3 regions of the Bacillus sp. JZ39 genome follow, and region 1 is predicted to be linked to each of the others. Evidence: riboswitches for the same ligand, from Rfam matches in the RefSeq annotation. Region 1 holds a riboswitch; each other region holds the start of a gene.
The links. Region 1 has a riboswitch for thiamine pyrophosphate ahead of tenA (thiaminase II). Riboswitches for the same ligand answer to the same signal wherever they lie in the genome.
Positions count from the first base shown of each region.

Region 2: it holds a riboswitch for thiamine pyrophosphate, as region 1 does, so the genes downstream of both, thiC (phosphomethylpyrimidine synthase ThiC) here and tenA (thiaminase II) in region 1, are expected to answer to the same signal.
Region 3: it holds a riboswitch for thiamine pyrophosphate, as region 1 does, so the genes downstream of both, ylmB (N-formyl-4-amino-5-aminomethyl-2-methylpyrimidine deformylase) here and tenA (thiaminase II) in region 1, are expected to answer to the same signal.

Region 1 is NZ_CP096389.1:1,209,163-1,214,075, forward strand. It holds gene M1D65_RS06270 (RluA family pseudouridine synthase) at 1-657, shown strand, start outside; gene prpE (bis(5'-nucleosyl)-tetraphosphatase PrpE) at 670-1,404, opposite strand; gene M1D65_RS06280 (monovalent cation:proton antiporter family protein) at 1,639-3,483, shown strand; TPP riboswitch at 3,545-3,653, shown strand; gene tenA (thiaminase II) at 3,732-4,442, shown strand; gene tenI (thiazole tautomerase TenI) at 4,417-4,913, shown strand, end outside.
Region 2 is NZ_CP096389.1:925,348-930,260, forward strand. It holds gene spo0M (sporulation control protein Spo0M) at 1-118, opposite strand, end outside; gene M1D65_RS04785 (hypothetical protein) at 260-463, shown strand; partial or broken gene M1D65_RS04790 (spore coat protein) at 548-819, opposite strand; gene M1D65_RS04795 (Type 1 glutamine amidotransferase-like domain-containing protein) at 861-1,553, shown strand; TPP riboswitch at 1,623-1,730, shown strand; gene thiC (phosphomethylpyrimidine synthase ThiC) at 1,863-3,635, shown strand; partial or broken gene M1D65_RS04805 (BBE domain-containing protein) at 3,673-3,843, opposite strand; gene senS (transcriptional regulator SenS) at 4,156-4,353, shown strand; gene katA (catalase KatA) at 4,380-4,913, opposite strand, start outside.
Region 3 is NZ_CP096389.1:1,573,076-1,577,988, forward strand. It holds gene sigE (RNA polymerase sporulation sigma factor SigE) at 45-764, shown strand; gene sigG (RNA polymerase sporulation sigma factor SigG) at 904-1,686, shown strand; gene M1D65_RS08245 (ABC transporter ATP-binding protein) at 1,834-2,628, shown strand; TPP riboswitch at 2,641-2,742, shown strand; gene ylmB (N-formyl-4-amino-5-aminomethyl-2-methylpyrimidine deformylase) at 2,830-4,110, shown strand; gene M1D65_RS08255 (YlmC/YmxH family sporulation protein) at 4,193-4,438, shown strand; gene pgeF (peptidoglycan editing factor PgeF) at 4,598-4,913, shown strand, end outside.

The DNA.
Region 1 (4,913 bases):
CTCGATATCCTTTATGAGGATGAACATGTGCTTGTGATAAACAAGCAGCCGTATGTGTCATCAATCCCTTCGAGAGAGCACCCCTCCGGCAGCATTGCCAATGGAATTATTGATCATTATCAAACAACCGGAGTGAGGGCGACAGTTCATCTTGTCACCCGGTTAGACCGGGATACATCAGGTGTCATGCTTGTTGCCAAGCATCGATTTGCCCACTCCATTTTATCGTCTGCGCAAAAAAACGGCCTTGTGAAACGCCGGTATGCGGCAGTGGTTCACGGGCGGATGGCACAGATGGAGGGAACAGTCGATGCTCCGATTGGCAGACATCCTGACAGTATAATTGAACGGACGGTAACGCCAGACGGCCAGAAGGCTGTTACGCATTTTTACGTCACATGTGCAAATGACGATATGACCTCGGTGACGTTGCAGCTTGAGACTGGACGAACCCATCAAATTCGTGTTCATATGAGTTATCTCGGGCACCCGTTGTGCGGCGATACACTGTACGGCGGAACGAGACAGGAAATTGGCCGGCAGGCTCTGCACAGCGAGCATCTTTCGTTTATCCATCCGCTGACACAGGAGAACATGACGTTTCATGCTCCACTGCCTCAGGATATGAGAAAACTGATAAAAGGAGAGAATCATTGATTCTCTCCTTTTTTATATGGGGCGAAATCTTGATTCGTCGTAAGGCAGGGAGCTTGGAACAGAGACGGTTTCTATTTCTGGAAAGCGAAAGCCTGTCAGTTGATTTCCGAACACGCAGCCTGTATCAATGTTGATGGTGCGATTGACCTTCCGAGGCTCTTTCACAGGTGTATGACCGTATACCACCCAAGCCTTTCCGTTATAGGCTGCCGCCCAATCACGTCTGACGGGTCTGCCGTCCGGATATGTTTCACCCGTCACGTCACCGTAAAGCACAAAGTCCTTCACTCTCCGGGTATATTTGCCGATATCGTCAGCTCTTATGCCAGCATGGGCGACAACTAATTCTCCATTATGTAAGATGTCGTAAAGCGGCGCTGTTTCGTACAGCTTCATAAACTGTTCGCTGACTGATTTTCTCTCATCTTTAGAAAGTTCCTCAAGCTCTGCCGCTGTTGTTTCGAGACCATGCATCACTTTTACCGGATTTCCTTTTAAGTAACGATATAATTTATTGCAATGGTTTCCCGGGACATAACGCACAGCGCCTTTTTCGTAAGCGCCGGCTACAAATCGGATGACCTCTATCGATTTGGGCCCTCTGTCAGTTAAATCTCCGGCAAAAACAAGCACCCTGCCTTCTTCATGGATAGGTACTCCATTTTTGATTGTATAGCCAAGCTTTTGGATTAATGCAGTCATTTCGTCATAGCAGCCATGAATATCGCTGATGATATCGTAAGCCATGCGGTATCCTCCTTACCGATTGTTTTATTTATTATGAAGCAAAGTGTTGTGAGTCATCACAAGCTTTTATGTGCAAATTATAGAAGAAGAATCATTTTCTAAACAGGATTAAGACCTTATCACTTTATTTTTCATCATCACCCTTGTTAAAATCGCGTTATGTTTTTTAAAAATGAGGTTTTGTTCTCTGAGTGAGAACTAGCATAACCCTGACTTAAAAAGGAGGTTCTGATTATGGCGCATACATCTGTCGCATCTTTAGTTGTTGTACTTATCGTTGCATTTTTGACACCCATCCTTTTGCATCGGTTTAAACTCAGCATCCCGGTTGTTGTTGCTGAAATCATTATGGGGCTGATTATTGGGAAAAGCGGCCTTAATTTAGTTGTGGAGGGTGACACCTGGCTCCAGACACTCTCTATGCTCGGATTTATCTTTTTAATGTTTTTAAGCGGGCTTGAAATTGATTTTTCGTCGTTTGAGAAAGGAAAGAAAAAGCAGTTCCTGCCGAATGGCAAGGAAGCGCCGAATACGTTTGCTGCGGCATCTGTTATTTTCGTCGGTATTTTTATTTTATCATTGCTCTTGTCCTATGGGTTCGTCTTGGCCGGATTTATCCAAAATGCATTTTTGATGACCCTGATTATTTCAACGATTTCATTAGGCGTTGTCGTTCCAACATTAAAAGAAGAACGGATCATGAATTCGAATATCGGGCAGATTATTTTACTTGTTGCTGTCATTGCTGATTTGGCCACGATGATTCTTCTTGCTGTTTTTTCTTCTTTATACGGAGAGGACAGCGGAAACATGTGGCTCCTGATGATTCTGTTTGCGGCCGGAGTGGTGCTTTACTTTTTCGGCCGGGTCTTCAAACATCGCTCTTTTGTTCAATCCATGTCAAAAGGGACGATCCAGATCGGGACGCGTGCCATTTTTACGTTAATTATTGTACTCGTTGCCCTGTCTGAATCACTTGGGGCGGAAAATATTCTCGGCGCTTTCTTAGCGGGGGTTCTTGTTTCCCTGCTTTCGCCAAACAAAGAACTTGTTCAGCAGCTGGACTCATTCGGTTATGGGTTCTTAATACCGATTTTCTTCGTGATGGTCGGTGTGAAGCTTGATATTTGGACTCTTTTCCAGGATAAAACAATTTTAATCATGATTCCGCTCCTGCTGCTGGCGCTGTTAGTCAGCAAAATCATTCCTGTCATGTACTTAAAGAAGTGGTATGATAACCGAACCATTTTCGCGTCTGGTTTCCTGCTGACATCAACGCTTTCGCTCGTGATTGCCGCTGCAACAATCGGCCAGCAGCTTCACGTGATCAGTGCAAATATGTCAGGAGCGCTAATTTTAGTAGCTGTCATTGCAAGTATTTTTACGCCGATCTGTTTTAAAAAATTATACAAACGGGAAGAGCAGCCGGAGGAGAAAAAGATGATTACGTTCATTGGCGCCAATCAAATGACTTTGCCTGTTACACTTGAATTGCCAGAGGAAGAGTATGACGTGCGTGTTGTACACGTCTACCAAGAGAATGCGGAGGAAAAGCTGTCAGAATCAGTGTTTGCTGTTGAAACAATTTCTGACTATGAACACGAGACGCTTGAATCACTCGGCATTTTTGAAACGGATATTCTCGTTGTGGCGACCGGGAAAGAAGATATGAATGCAGACATTGCATTACTTGCAAAAGAAAAAGGCACAGAAAGAGTCATTGCAAGCGTAGGATCACCGGAGCATGAAGCAGCTTTGAAGGAGCAGGGAATCAGCATCTTTTCTATTCTGCTGTCGACAAAAACGCTGCTTCGCGCACTGATAGAAGCGCCTGGCGTCATGAAGCTGCTCACGAACCAAGAGTCTTCGCTGTATCAAATTAATATGGAGAACAGTAAATATGATGGTGTCATTTTACGGGAATTCCCTTTAACAGGCGACGTCATCTTTGTCAGGATTTTCAGAGGTGTGGACAGCATTGTTCCTCATGGGGATACTAGGCTGAAATTGGGAGATCGCTTAATTGTCACCGGATCTCGGGGGTACGTAACGGATCTTAAGAAAACATTGGAAGGATAAATCTTGACCAAATAAGGATTCGTGTTAATATAGAGGTGCAGAACAATTCAATATGTATTCGTTTAACCACTAGGGGTGTCCTTCATAAGGGCTGAGATAAAAGTGTGACTTTTAGACCCTCATAACTTGAACAGGTTCAGACCTGCGTAGGGAAGTGGAGCGGTATTTGTGTTATTTTACTATGCCAATTCCAAACCACTTTTCCTTGCGGGAAAGTGGTTTTTTTATTTTCAGAGGGGGAATGATTTGTGAAGTTTTCAGAAGAATGCCGCAGTGCAGCCGCAGAATGGTGGGAGGGGAGCTTTGTCCATCCGTTCGTTCAAGGAATCGGTGACGGAACGCTTCCGATTGACCGTTTTAAATACTACGTACTTCAGGATTCCTATTATTTAACGCATTTTGCAAAGGTGCAGTCATTTGGCGCCGCTTATGCGAAGGACCTTTATACAACGGGGCGGATGGCAAGCCATGCCCAAGGTACATATGAGGCGGAAATGGCGCTTCATCGGGAGTTTGCCGAGCTGTTGGAAATCAGCGAGGAAGAGCGTAAGGCGTTTAAGCCGTCTCCTACTGCGTACTCTTATACATCCCATATGTACCGTTCGGTTTTGAGCGGGAATTTCGCTGAAATCTTAGCGGCCCTGCTGCCATGCTATTGGCTCTATTACGAGGTTGGTGAGAAATTGCTGCATTGTGATCCGGGGCATCCAATTTATCAGAAGTGGATTGGCACATATGGCGGTGATTGGTTTAGACAACAGGTCGAGGAGCAAATCAACCGCTTTAATGAGCTGGCGGAAAACAGCACGGAGGAAGTGCGTGCCAAGATGAAAGAGAATTTTGTCATCTCCAGCTACTATGAATATCAATTTTGGGGAATGGCCTATCGAAAAGAAGGCTGGTCTGACAGCGCCATAAAAGAGGTGGAGGAATGTGGAGCTTCACGCCATAACGGATGACAGCAAGCCGGTAGAAGAGCTAGCGAGAATCATCATTACGATTCAGAATGAAGTTGATTTTATTCATATTCGGGAACGCTCAAAATCGGCGGCGGATATTTTGAAACTGCTCGAGCTTATTTTTGAAGGCGGTATAGATAAACGAAAACTGGTGATGAACGGGCGCGTGGATATTGCGCTTTTCTCTACTATTCACCGCGTGCAGCTGCCAAGCGGCAGCTTTTCACCAAAGCAGGTCAGAGCCAGATTTCCACACCTTCATATCGGGAGGTCGGTGCATTCACTGGAGGAAGCGGTTCAAGCAGAAAAGGAAGACGCGGACTACGTGCTGTTCGGCCATGTGTTTGAAACGGATTGCAAAAAGGGTCTTGAAGGCAGAGGAGTATCTTTGCTGTCAGATATCAAACAGCGGATTTCCATCCCGGTTATAGCCATCGGGGGGTTGACGCCGGACAGGTTAAGAGACGTAAA
Region 2 (4,913 bases), 280 kb from region 1:
TGACATGTACCGTTCCCTGTACTTCTTCTCCTGGAAAATATGCGTCTTTTTCTAAAATTGTATCTACTTTTGCAGCTCCAATTCCGGCACTTGCCGCAAGTTTCTTAAAAAATGACATGTTAGATCTTCCCCTTTTTCTTTTTTCTCAACAGATATACGCAAGAAGGAGGAAAAAAGATTCGTTTGATTCATACTTTTTTCCTATTATTCGTCTCGGCCTAGGGACAGACTAAGAATAATATTGAAAATAAAGGAGTGGATGGAAGTGAATAAAGAAAGTTTGGTTGCAGATGAATTACACAGAATGTTTTTGGCAGGTGAGCTGCAAATCACAGTAGAGGAGGATATAAACAATATTTCCGAAAGGCTGAGAAACGGCGATCTCAGTTTAGACCGATTAAGCGGTGAAGACGCGTTTATAAAAGAAACGGTAAATGAGGCTTTAAGAAGAGTGGAGCAATAAAAAAGAGACGGCATCTCATCTTTGAGATCCCGTCTCTTTTTGTGGTTTTTGCTACAAGATAAAAGTGAATCGATTTGAAATTGCTCACCCGAGCCACCCCTTTTCTAACAGAAAATCTGACAGTTCATCATGGAGATACACAGCTGTATCTAATTGATCATGCAATGCTCTTCTGATGTGGGGATTTTCGGCTTCTGTTATTGCGACAGTGTATTTGTTAATGCTGGTTTTTATTGTTGTTAACAAATCAAGAATATCTTTGGGACAAAGACTTTGTTCAATGGGAAACCACCCCCTTTGTTTTTTTAGCAGCTCTGATAAGAAAGTATTTGGCTTTGTTTCTTGCTTCTATACAAAATGCTATAATAAGCAACAAATTTTGTTGGGGGGTGTGATGATGAAGCAGATTATTGCGATGGGGGGCGGGGGTTTTTCGATGGAGCCGGATAATTTGTCCCTCGATCAATATATCCTCAATCAATCAAAACGAGAGCAGCCTCGTATTTGTTTTTTGCCGACGGCGAGCGGAGATTCCCAAAACTATATTCAGCGGTTTTATCATGCATTTCAAACACTGGATTGTGTGCCGTCTCACTTATCTTTGTTTAAGCCGCCATCAACAGATTTAACTTCTTTTGTTATGGAAATGGACGTGATTTATGTTGGCGGGGGAAATACGCGGAATTTACTTGTGTTATGGAAAGAGTGGGGGCTTGACCAGATTCTTAGGGAAGCATGGAAGAACGGTGTGGTTTTAGCTGGATTAAGTGCCGGTGCGATCTGCTGGTTTGAAGAAGGGGTGACGGATTCAGCCGGACCGCTGACAAGTTTGAAAAGTTTAGGTTTTTTGCAAGGGAGCTTTTGTCCCCATTATGACGGGGAAAAGGATCGGAGACCGGCATACCACCAGCTGATATCTAACAAGTTCTTATGCAGTGGCTATGCAGCGGATGATGGGGCTGCTCTCCATTTCATAAATGATCAGCTGTTTCAGACTGTGAGTTCAAGGTCGGAAGGAAAGGCATATCGGGTGATGATGGCTGAACATGAAATAGCTGAAATCCCGTTGCCGGTCAAATATTTAGGGTGAAATTGGCTGAATATTATCTATATTCCTCTTTTTTTCAGATTGATTTTATGATAAGATGAGTGCGAAATCAATAGTTACTGGGGGTGCCCGCTTTCGGGCTGAGAGAGAAGGTAAGCTTCTTAACCCTTTGGACCTGATCTGGTTCGTACCAGCGTGGGGAAGTAGAGGAATTGTTTTTGTTATTGTCTTGCTGGGCAATAATATGTTTCTTTCTGACTGTAACCGGGTTCATTTATATGAATCCGGTTTTTTGTGCTGGTTATGGGCTTGATTTTGTCCTTTCAAACGTAGAGAGGGGAAGGAAAAGTAATGCAAAACAATTCAGTGCAGCAAGCCAACATTTCCATTATGTCAAGTTTTTCAGGCAGCAAGAAGGTATACGTGGAGGGTTCTTCTTCGGACATCCAAGTGCCGATGAGGGAGATCCTATTGAGTCCGACGACGGGATCGTTCGGCGAAGAGGAAAACGCGCCTGTGCGTGTCTATGATACAAGCGGACCGTATACGGACCCTGAAGTAACCATTAATATTCAAGAAGGATTAAAGCCGCTCCGCCAAAAATGGATCACAGAGCGCGGTGACGTGGAAGAGTATGAAGGTCGGGCTATAAAACCAGAAGATAACGGTTATAAAAAAGCAAATCCAAACGTAAGCTACCCAGGATTAAAGCGGAAACCGCTGAGGGCGAAGGCAGGTCAAAATGTCACACAAATGCACTATGCAAAAAAGGGGATCATTACACCTGAGATGGAATTTATCGCCATTCGTGAGCATGTGTCTCCTGAATTCGTCAGAGACGAGGTAGCCAGCGGCCGGGCGATTATTCCTTCAAACATTAATCACCCTGAAAGTGAGCCAATGATTATCGGCCGGAATTTTCATGTGAAGATTAATGCGAATATCGGGAATTCAGCGGTTACGTCATCCATTGAAGAAGAAGTGGAAAAAATGACGTGGGCCATCCGCTGGGGAGCGGATACGATGATGGATCTCTCTACCGGAAAAGATATTCATACGACGCGTGAATGGATTATCCGCAATTGCCCCGTGCCTGTGGGAACTGTTCCGATTTATCAGGCGCTTGAAAAAGTAAACGGCGTAGCGGAGGATTTAACGTGGGAGATTTATCGTGATACGCTAATCGAGCAGGCAGAGCAGGGAGTGGATTATTTTACGATTCACGCGGGTGTTTTGCTTAGGTATGTACCGCTGACTGCCAAACGGACAACTGGTATTGTGTCACGCGGGGGAGCGATTATGGCGCAGTGGTGTCTGGCTCATCATCAAGAAAGCTTTTTATACACACATTTTGAAGAAATATGTGAGATTATGAAAATGTATGATATTGCTTTCTCACTTGGGGATGGTTTGCGTCCCGGATCAATTGCTGATGCCAATGACGAAGCGCAGTTTGCTGAATTAGAGACGCTTGGAGAGCTGACGCAAATTGCCTGGAAGCATGATGTTCAGGTGATGATTGAGGGTCCTGGACATGTTCCGATGCATAAAATCAAAGAGAACGTCGATAAACAAATGGACATTTGTAAAGAAGCGCCTTTTTACACATTGGGGCCGTTGACAACGGATATTGCGCCGGGATATGACCATATTACTTCAGCGATCGGAGCGGCGATGATCGGTTGGTATGGGACAGCAATGCTTTGTTATGTAACGCCGAAGGAGCATTTGGGGCTGCCAAACCGTGATGATGTTCGTGAAGGAGTCATTACATATAAGATCGCTGCGCACGCTGCGGACCTTGCAAAAGGGCATCCCGGAGCGCAAATCCGGGATGATGCGTTATCGAAAGCCCGTTTTGAATTCCGCTGGCGGGATCAGTTTAATTTATCTCTTGATCCGGAGAGAGCCCTTGAATACCATGATGAAACCCTGCCTGCTGAAGGAGCAAAAACCGCTCACTTTTGTTCCATGTGCGGTCCGAAATTTTGCAGCATGAGAATTTCACAGGATATTCGGGATTATGCGAAGAAAAACGATCTCAGTGAAGCAGAAGCCATAAATAAAGGATTAAAAGAAAAAGCAAAAGAGTTTGTCGATACGGGAAGCAATTTATATCAATAAATAAGATGAAGATGGAGAATGCTCCATCTTCATTTTTTTAGAAAAACAGAGAGCGTCGAAGCGGAGGAATACTCTGTTCAAAGCGGAAAACATTTTCTGGATCATATTTCGTTTTGACACGGCGGAGTCGTTCAACGTTTTCGCCGTAATATGTTCTTGGCCAGTTTCTGATTTTGATATCTGGCCAATTTACGTAGTCTCCCATCGTTTAACTCGAAAGTCCGGATCATCCCGTGTCACGATACGTCCGGTCAATTTTGTCTTTTCCACACACCCACATCTCTTTCTCTCGTATTCTAGTTTCTCTAGCTTATGCGTCAGGGGATAAGAATGTATAAGGAAAAAGCGGGGATGCAATCTGATATAGTATCAATACCCTCAAAAAATAGTTGACAGGTCGGTATTGTATGAATTAACATGGTCAGTACAAATTTTTCAAATTTATCGCGCTGATCGGGACACCGAAGGCTCTTATCTTTTAGATAAGGGCCTTTTTTGTATGAAAAAGGAGGGATTATTGATGGGAGTCAAAAAAGAAAAGGGGAGAAAACGATTCAGGAAGCGAAAAACCTACGGGAATCAGATTTTGCCGCTTGAGCTGCTGATTGAAAAAAACAAACGAGAGATTATAAACAGCGCGGAACTCATGGAAGAAATTTATATGAAGATTGATGAGAAGCATACGCAATGTGTAACTAAATATAAAAAAACCCGCTGACTACAGCGGGTTTTTGCATTTCTACATTAAGCATCTTTTTTAATCGGCAATCCAAGGCCTTCTGCCACGCGTTTTCCGTATTCAGGATCCGCTTTGTAGAAGTGCTCGATTTGGCGCAGCTTGATTTCTTCTTTTTCTACCGGCTTCATAGCATTAACGATATTTTCAACAAGGCGGGTACGTTCATCTTCACTCATTAAACGATACAGATCACCGGCTTGAGTGTAGTGATCGTTGTGATCGTAGCTTACGCTGTCAGCGATACCTTGTACCGGATATGCTGCTTGCTTATCTTCAGGTGACTCTTTCGGACCGCCGAAGCTGTTAGGCTCGTAATACACAGATCCGCCGCCGTTATCATCAAAACGCATTTGCCCATCACGCTGATAATTGTTTACTTTGTTGCGTGCGCGGTTGATTGGCAGCGCTTGATGGTTTGCACCGACACGGTAGCGGTGTGCATCATGATAAGCAAAAAGTCGGCCTTGAAGCATTTTATCAGGAGAAACATCAATACCAGGCACGAGTGTTCCAGGTGAAAATGTCGCTTGTTCTACCTC
Region 3 (4,913 bases), 360 kb from region 1:
ACTTATCATACTCAAACGGCGTGACATTTAGAAGGGAGAGGAAGATGAAAAAACTGAAATTACGGTTGACGCACCTCTGGTATAAGCTGCTGATGAAACTTGGGCTGAAAAGTGATGAAGTCTATTACATAGGCGGGAGTGAAGCCCTGCCGCCTCCATTATCTAAAGATGAGGAGCAGGTTTTGTTAATGAAGCTCCCAAACGGCGATCAGGCGGCGCGCGCCATTCTAATTGAACGCAATTTGCGTCTGGTCGTATATATCGCCCGTAAATTTGAAAATACGGGAATTAATATAGAGGATTTAATCAGCATCGGTACCATCGGTCTAATCAAAGCTGTGAATACATTCAATCCAGAAAAGAAAATCAAGCTTGCTACCTATGCCTCCCGGTGTATAGAAAATGAAATCCTGATGTATTTAAGAAGAAATAACAAAATCCGTTCAGAGGTTTCCTTTGATGAACCGCTTAATATTGATTGGGACGGCAATGAGCTTTTGCTTTCTGATGTGCTCGGCACTGACGATGACATCATCACTAAAGACATAGAAGCTAACGTCGATAAAAAGCTTTTGAAAAAAGCGCTTGAACAGCTTAATGAGAGAGAAAAGCAAATCATGGAGCTGCGGTTTGGGCTTGTCGGTGAAGAAGAAAAAACCCAAAAGGATGTAGCGGATATGATGGGGATTTCTCAGTCTTATATTTCGCGGCTTGAGAAAAGAATTATAAAAAGATTGAGAAAAGAGTTCAACAAAATGGTGTAAAAAATTTTATGGTTAGAACCCCTTGATTTTACAGGGATTTCCTGATTTCGACAGTTTTTCGGTCTGAGTGCAGTGCATATTTTTCCCACCCAAGGAGATACTTAACGTTGTACAGCAGCTCCTGTAGGGAGGGAAAAAAGTGTCGAGAAATAAAGTCGAAATCTGCGGGGTGGATACCTCCAAATTACCAGTACTCAAGAATGAAGAGATGAGAAAGCTGTTTAGGCAGCTGCAGGATGAAGGCGATGATTCAGCAAGAGAAAAGCTTGTAAACGGGAACTTGCGTCTTGTCTTAAGTGTCATTCAACGATTTAATAACAGAGGGGAGTATGTTGATGACTTATTTCAAGTCGGCTGCATCGGACTAATGAAATCCATTGATAATTTTGACCTAAGCCACAATGTTAAGTTTTCAACATACGCTGTACCTATGATTATCGGAGAGATCCGCAGGTATTTACGTGATAATAACCCGATCCGTGTCTCAAGATCACTCCGGGACATCGCTTACAAGGCGCTTCAGGTAAGAGAGCGGTTAATCAGTGAGACAAGCAAGGAGCCGACTGCAGAAGACATCGCAAAAGTTCTTGAAGTACCGCATGAGGAAATTGTATTTGCGCTTGATGCCATCCAGGATCCGGTTTCTCTATTTGAACCGATCTATAACGACGGCGGAGACCCGATCTATGTGATGGACCAAATCAGTGATGAGCGTAATACAGATTCACAATGGATTGAAGAGCTGGCTTTAAAAGAGGGCATGAGAAGGCTGAACGATAGGGAAAAAATGATTTTGAGAAAGCGATTCTTCCAAGGGAAAACCCAAATGGAAGTCGCCGAGGAAATCGGAATTTCTCAAGCGCAGGTGTCCAGACTTGAAAAAGCGGCTATCAAACAAATGAATAAAAATATTCATCAATAATGAAAAGCCTTTAAAACGATGTTGTTTTAAAGGCTTTTCTATTGATTATGGATGGTTTACGTTTTGGAAAAAGTAAGGTATCCTAGTTCGTACAAAGTTTTATGAAAATTAAAACAATTATAAAAGGCAATAAAGAGGAGGACCACGATGATTTTGCAGCTTGACAATGTCTCACTAAAACGGAATGGGAAATGGATACTGAGAGATATTCATTGGAAGGTGGAAGAAAAGGAAAATTGGGTGCTTTACGGCCTAAATGGCGCCGGGAAGACAGCGCTGTTAAATATGCTTTGCTCATATTATTTTCCAACATCAGGCGAGATGCAGGTGCTCGGCCATGAATTTGGCAAAACAGAGCTTGGGGAAAAGCTCAGACGTAAAATTGGCCTCGTCTCAGCAGCTCTTCAGCAAAAATTGTATCCGGCAGATTCAGCCTTTGAAATTGCTTTGAGCGGAGCTTACGCTTCGATTGGGTTATATGAAACGCCAAGTAAGGAAACCAGGGAAAAAGCGATAGGTTTGTTAGAGGACTTGGGAGCAATTGAATATGCCGATCGCCGCTATGAAACCCTTTCTCAAGGGGAAAAACAAAGAGCATTGATTGCTAGAGCACTAATGGCCGATCCGGAGTTGCTGATACTGGATGAACCAGTCACAGGACTGGATTTTATTGCCCGGGAAAAGCTGTTAGATACGATTACATACATTGCAAACAAAGAAAATGCACCATCTATCCTTTATGTGACTCATCATGCTGAAGAAATTTTGCCTGTCTTTGATAAAGCCCTTTTATTAAAACAGGGAGAGGTCTTTGGATCCGGAGAAATAAAGGAAATGCTTACTGATCAAATACTCTCCGCTTTTTTTGATACGCCAATCCATGTATTATGGAATCAGGATCGGCCGTTTTTAACAAGAGCTGAGCCGATAACGAATGCCTGACAAACATATATAGATTCATCCTAGGGGTGCTTTGCGAAGCTGAGAGAGACTTTGTCTCAACCCTTTTGACCTGATCTGGATCATGCCAGCGGAGGGAAGCGGTGAAAAGCGGAGTACATCGGACTCCGTTTGTTTTTATTAAGCCGTTTCATCACATTTGAAACGGCTTTTTTGATTTTAAAGAATAGGAGCGGATTTACATTGGATCAACAAATAGACTCTTTGCTCAAAAAAGTGGAAGAACATAAGGAGGAGCTTATTCAGCTTGCGAAAACGCTGATTTCTTATCAAACACCTGCTCCGCCTGCAAGAAATACAGAGGGCATTCAGTCATGGATTGCGGGATATTTAAATGAATTGGGATTCTCGATCGACAAATGGGATGTGTACCCTGGAGATCCCAATGTTGTAGGGAAGCTAAAAGGAACAGATTCAGCAGATTATTATAGCCTGATTATCAATGGCCATGTAGATGTGGCAGAGGTAAAAGAGGATGAAAAATGGGAGCATGATCCATTTCATCCAATTGAAAAAAACGGTCTCTTAATCGGTCGAGGCGCTTCCGATATGAAGGGCGGAATGGCGTGTGTGTTGTTTGCTGTCAAATTGATTCGTGAAGCAGGCATTGAACTTCCAGGTGATCTGATTCTGCAATCGGTTATTGGGGAGGAAGTTGGAGAAGCCGGCACACTTGAATGCTGCAAGAGGGGCTACCACGCTGATTTTGCAATTGTCGCGGATACGAGCGATATGCATATTCAAGGCCAAGGGGGTGTCATTACAGGCTGGATCGAAATCAAAAGCAGTCAAACATTTCATGATGGAACGAGACGGAATATGATTCACGCAGGCGGAGGAACATTCGGAGCAAGCGCAATTGAAAAAATGGCAAAAATCATTGCGGGGCTCGGTGAACTTGAGCGCCACTGGTCCATTATGAAAAGTTATCCTGGTTTTAAACCCGGCACAAATACGATTAATCCGGCAGTTATAGAAGGCGGCAGACATGCGGCTTTTATAGCGGACGAATGCCGGTTGTGGATCACAGTCCATTTTTATCCGAATGAAACCCATGACCAAGTGGCAGCGGAAATAGAAGATTACGTCAATCGGCTGAGTGACAGTGATATTTGGCTTAGGGAAAACCGCCCTGTATTCAAGTGGGGAGGCTCATCTATGATAGAAGACAGAGGAGAAATTTTTCCGGCATTGGAAGTTGACCCTGGCCACCCAGGCGTCTTAGCGCTAACTGCCTCTCATCAGAAAGTGAAACGGGAGTGTCCAATTATTGACGTTTCTCAATCAGTTACAGATGGCGGATGGCTGTATGATGCCGGTATTCCATGCGTAATATACGGTCCTGGAGATCTGCACAATGCACACTCTGTGAACGAGAAGGTATCGATTGAGCAGCTAGTAGAGTATACAAAAATTATACTCGATTTTATCATCAGCTGGTGCAGCCGGAAAAAAGAACAATGACATGAAAATTTCTTCTTGCTGACAAGGTTCAGCCTGCCCGTTCATATACTTGAACAAAAGGACGGAAAAAGGACGTGATGGAATGATCAGCATTTCAGAATTTCAGGTAAAGGATGTCGTCAATGTCTCAAACGGAAAAAAGCTGGGGAGTATTGGTGATATTGATATCAATGTGACCACTGGAAAAATTCAGGCGATCATACTCGGAGGAAATGGGAAAGTTCTCGGATTTTTTGGAAAAGAAGAGGAATTGGTCATTCCATGGCGAAATATAGTAAAAATCGGGGAAGATGTAATCTTAGTCCGATTAAGTGAACCACATGCATAAACCTGCTTGTCTGCCGAAGATTGGAAAATGCCGGAAGTCTCGATTCTTCCGGCACATTTCATTTAGAAATATGCAAATCGGCGCTCAACGAATGCAGTAAGATGTGGTAAAATAAGTGGGAAATTCCGCTTTAAATGTTTGTCGAAAGGTTGGATCATCATGAATACATATCACCCATTCAGTCTTACCACACCCTCGACACTCATGATACAAGACTGGGCTCAAACGAATCAAAACAACAAAGAGGTCATTGCCGGATTTACGACAAAAAACGGCGGTGTCAGCCAAAAGCCTTTTGAATCGTTAAATACAGGATTGCACGTTCATGACAAAGATGCAGATGTAGTTAAAAATCGTGAATATATTGCCGATATGTTTAATACTGATTTGCAGTCTTGGGTATTCGCTGATCAGACACATGATAATCGCGTTCAGAAAGTGACGCAGAGGGATAGGGGAAAAGGCGCCCGTGAGT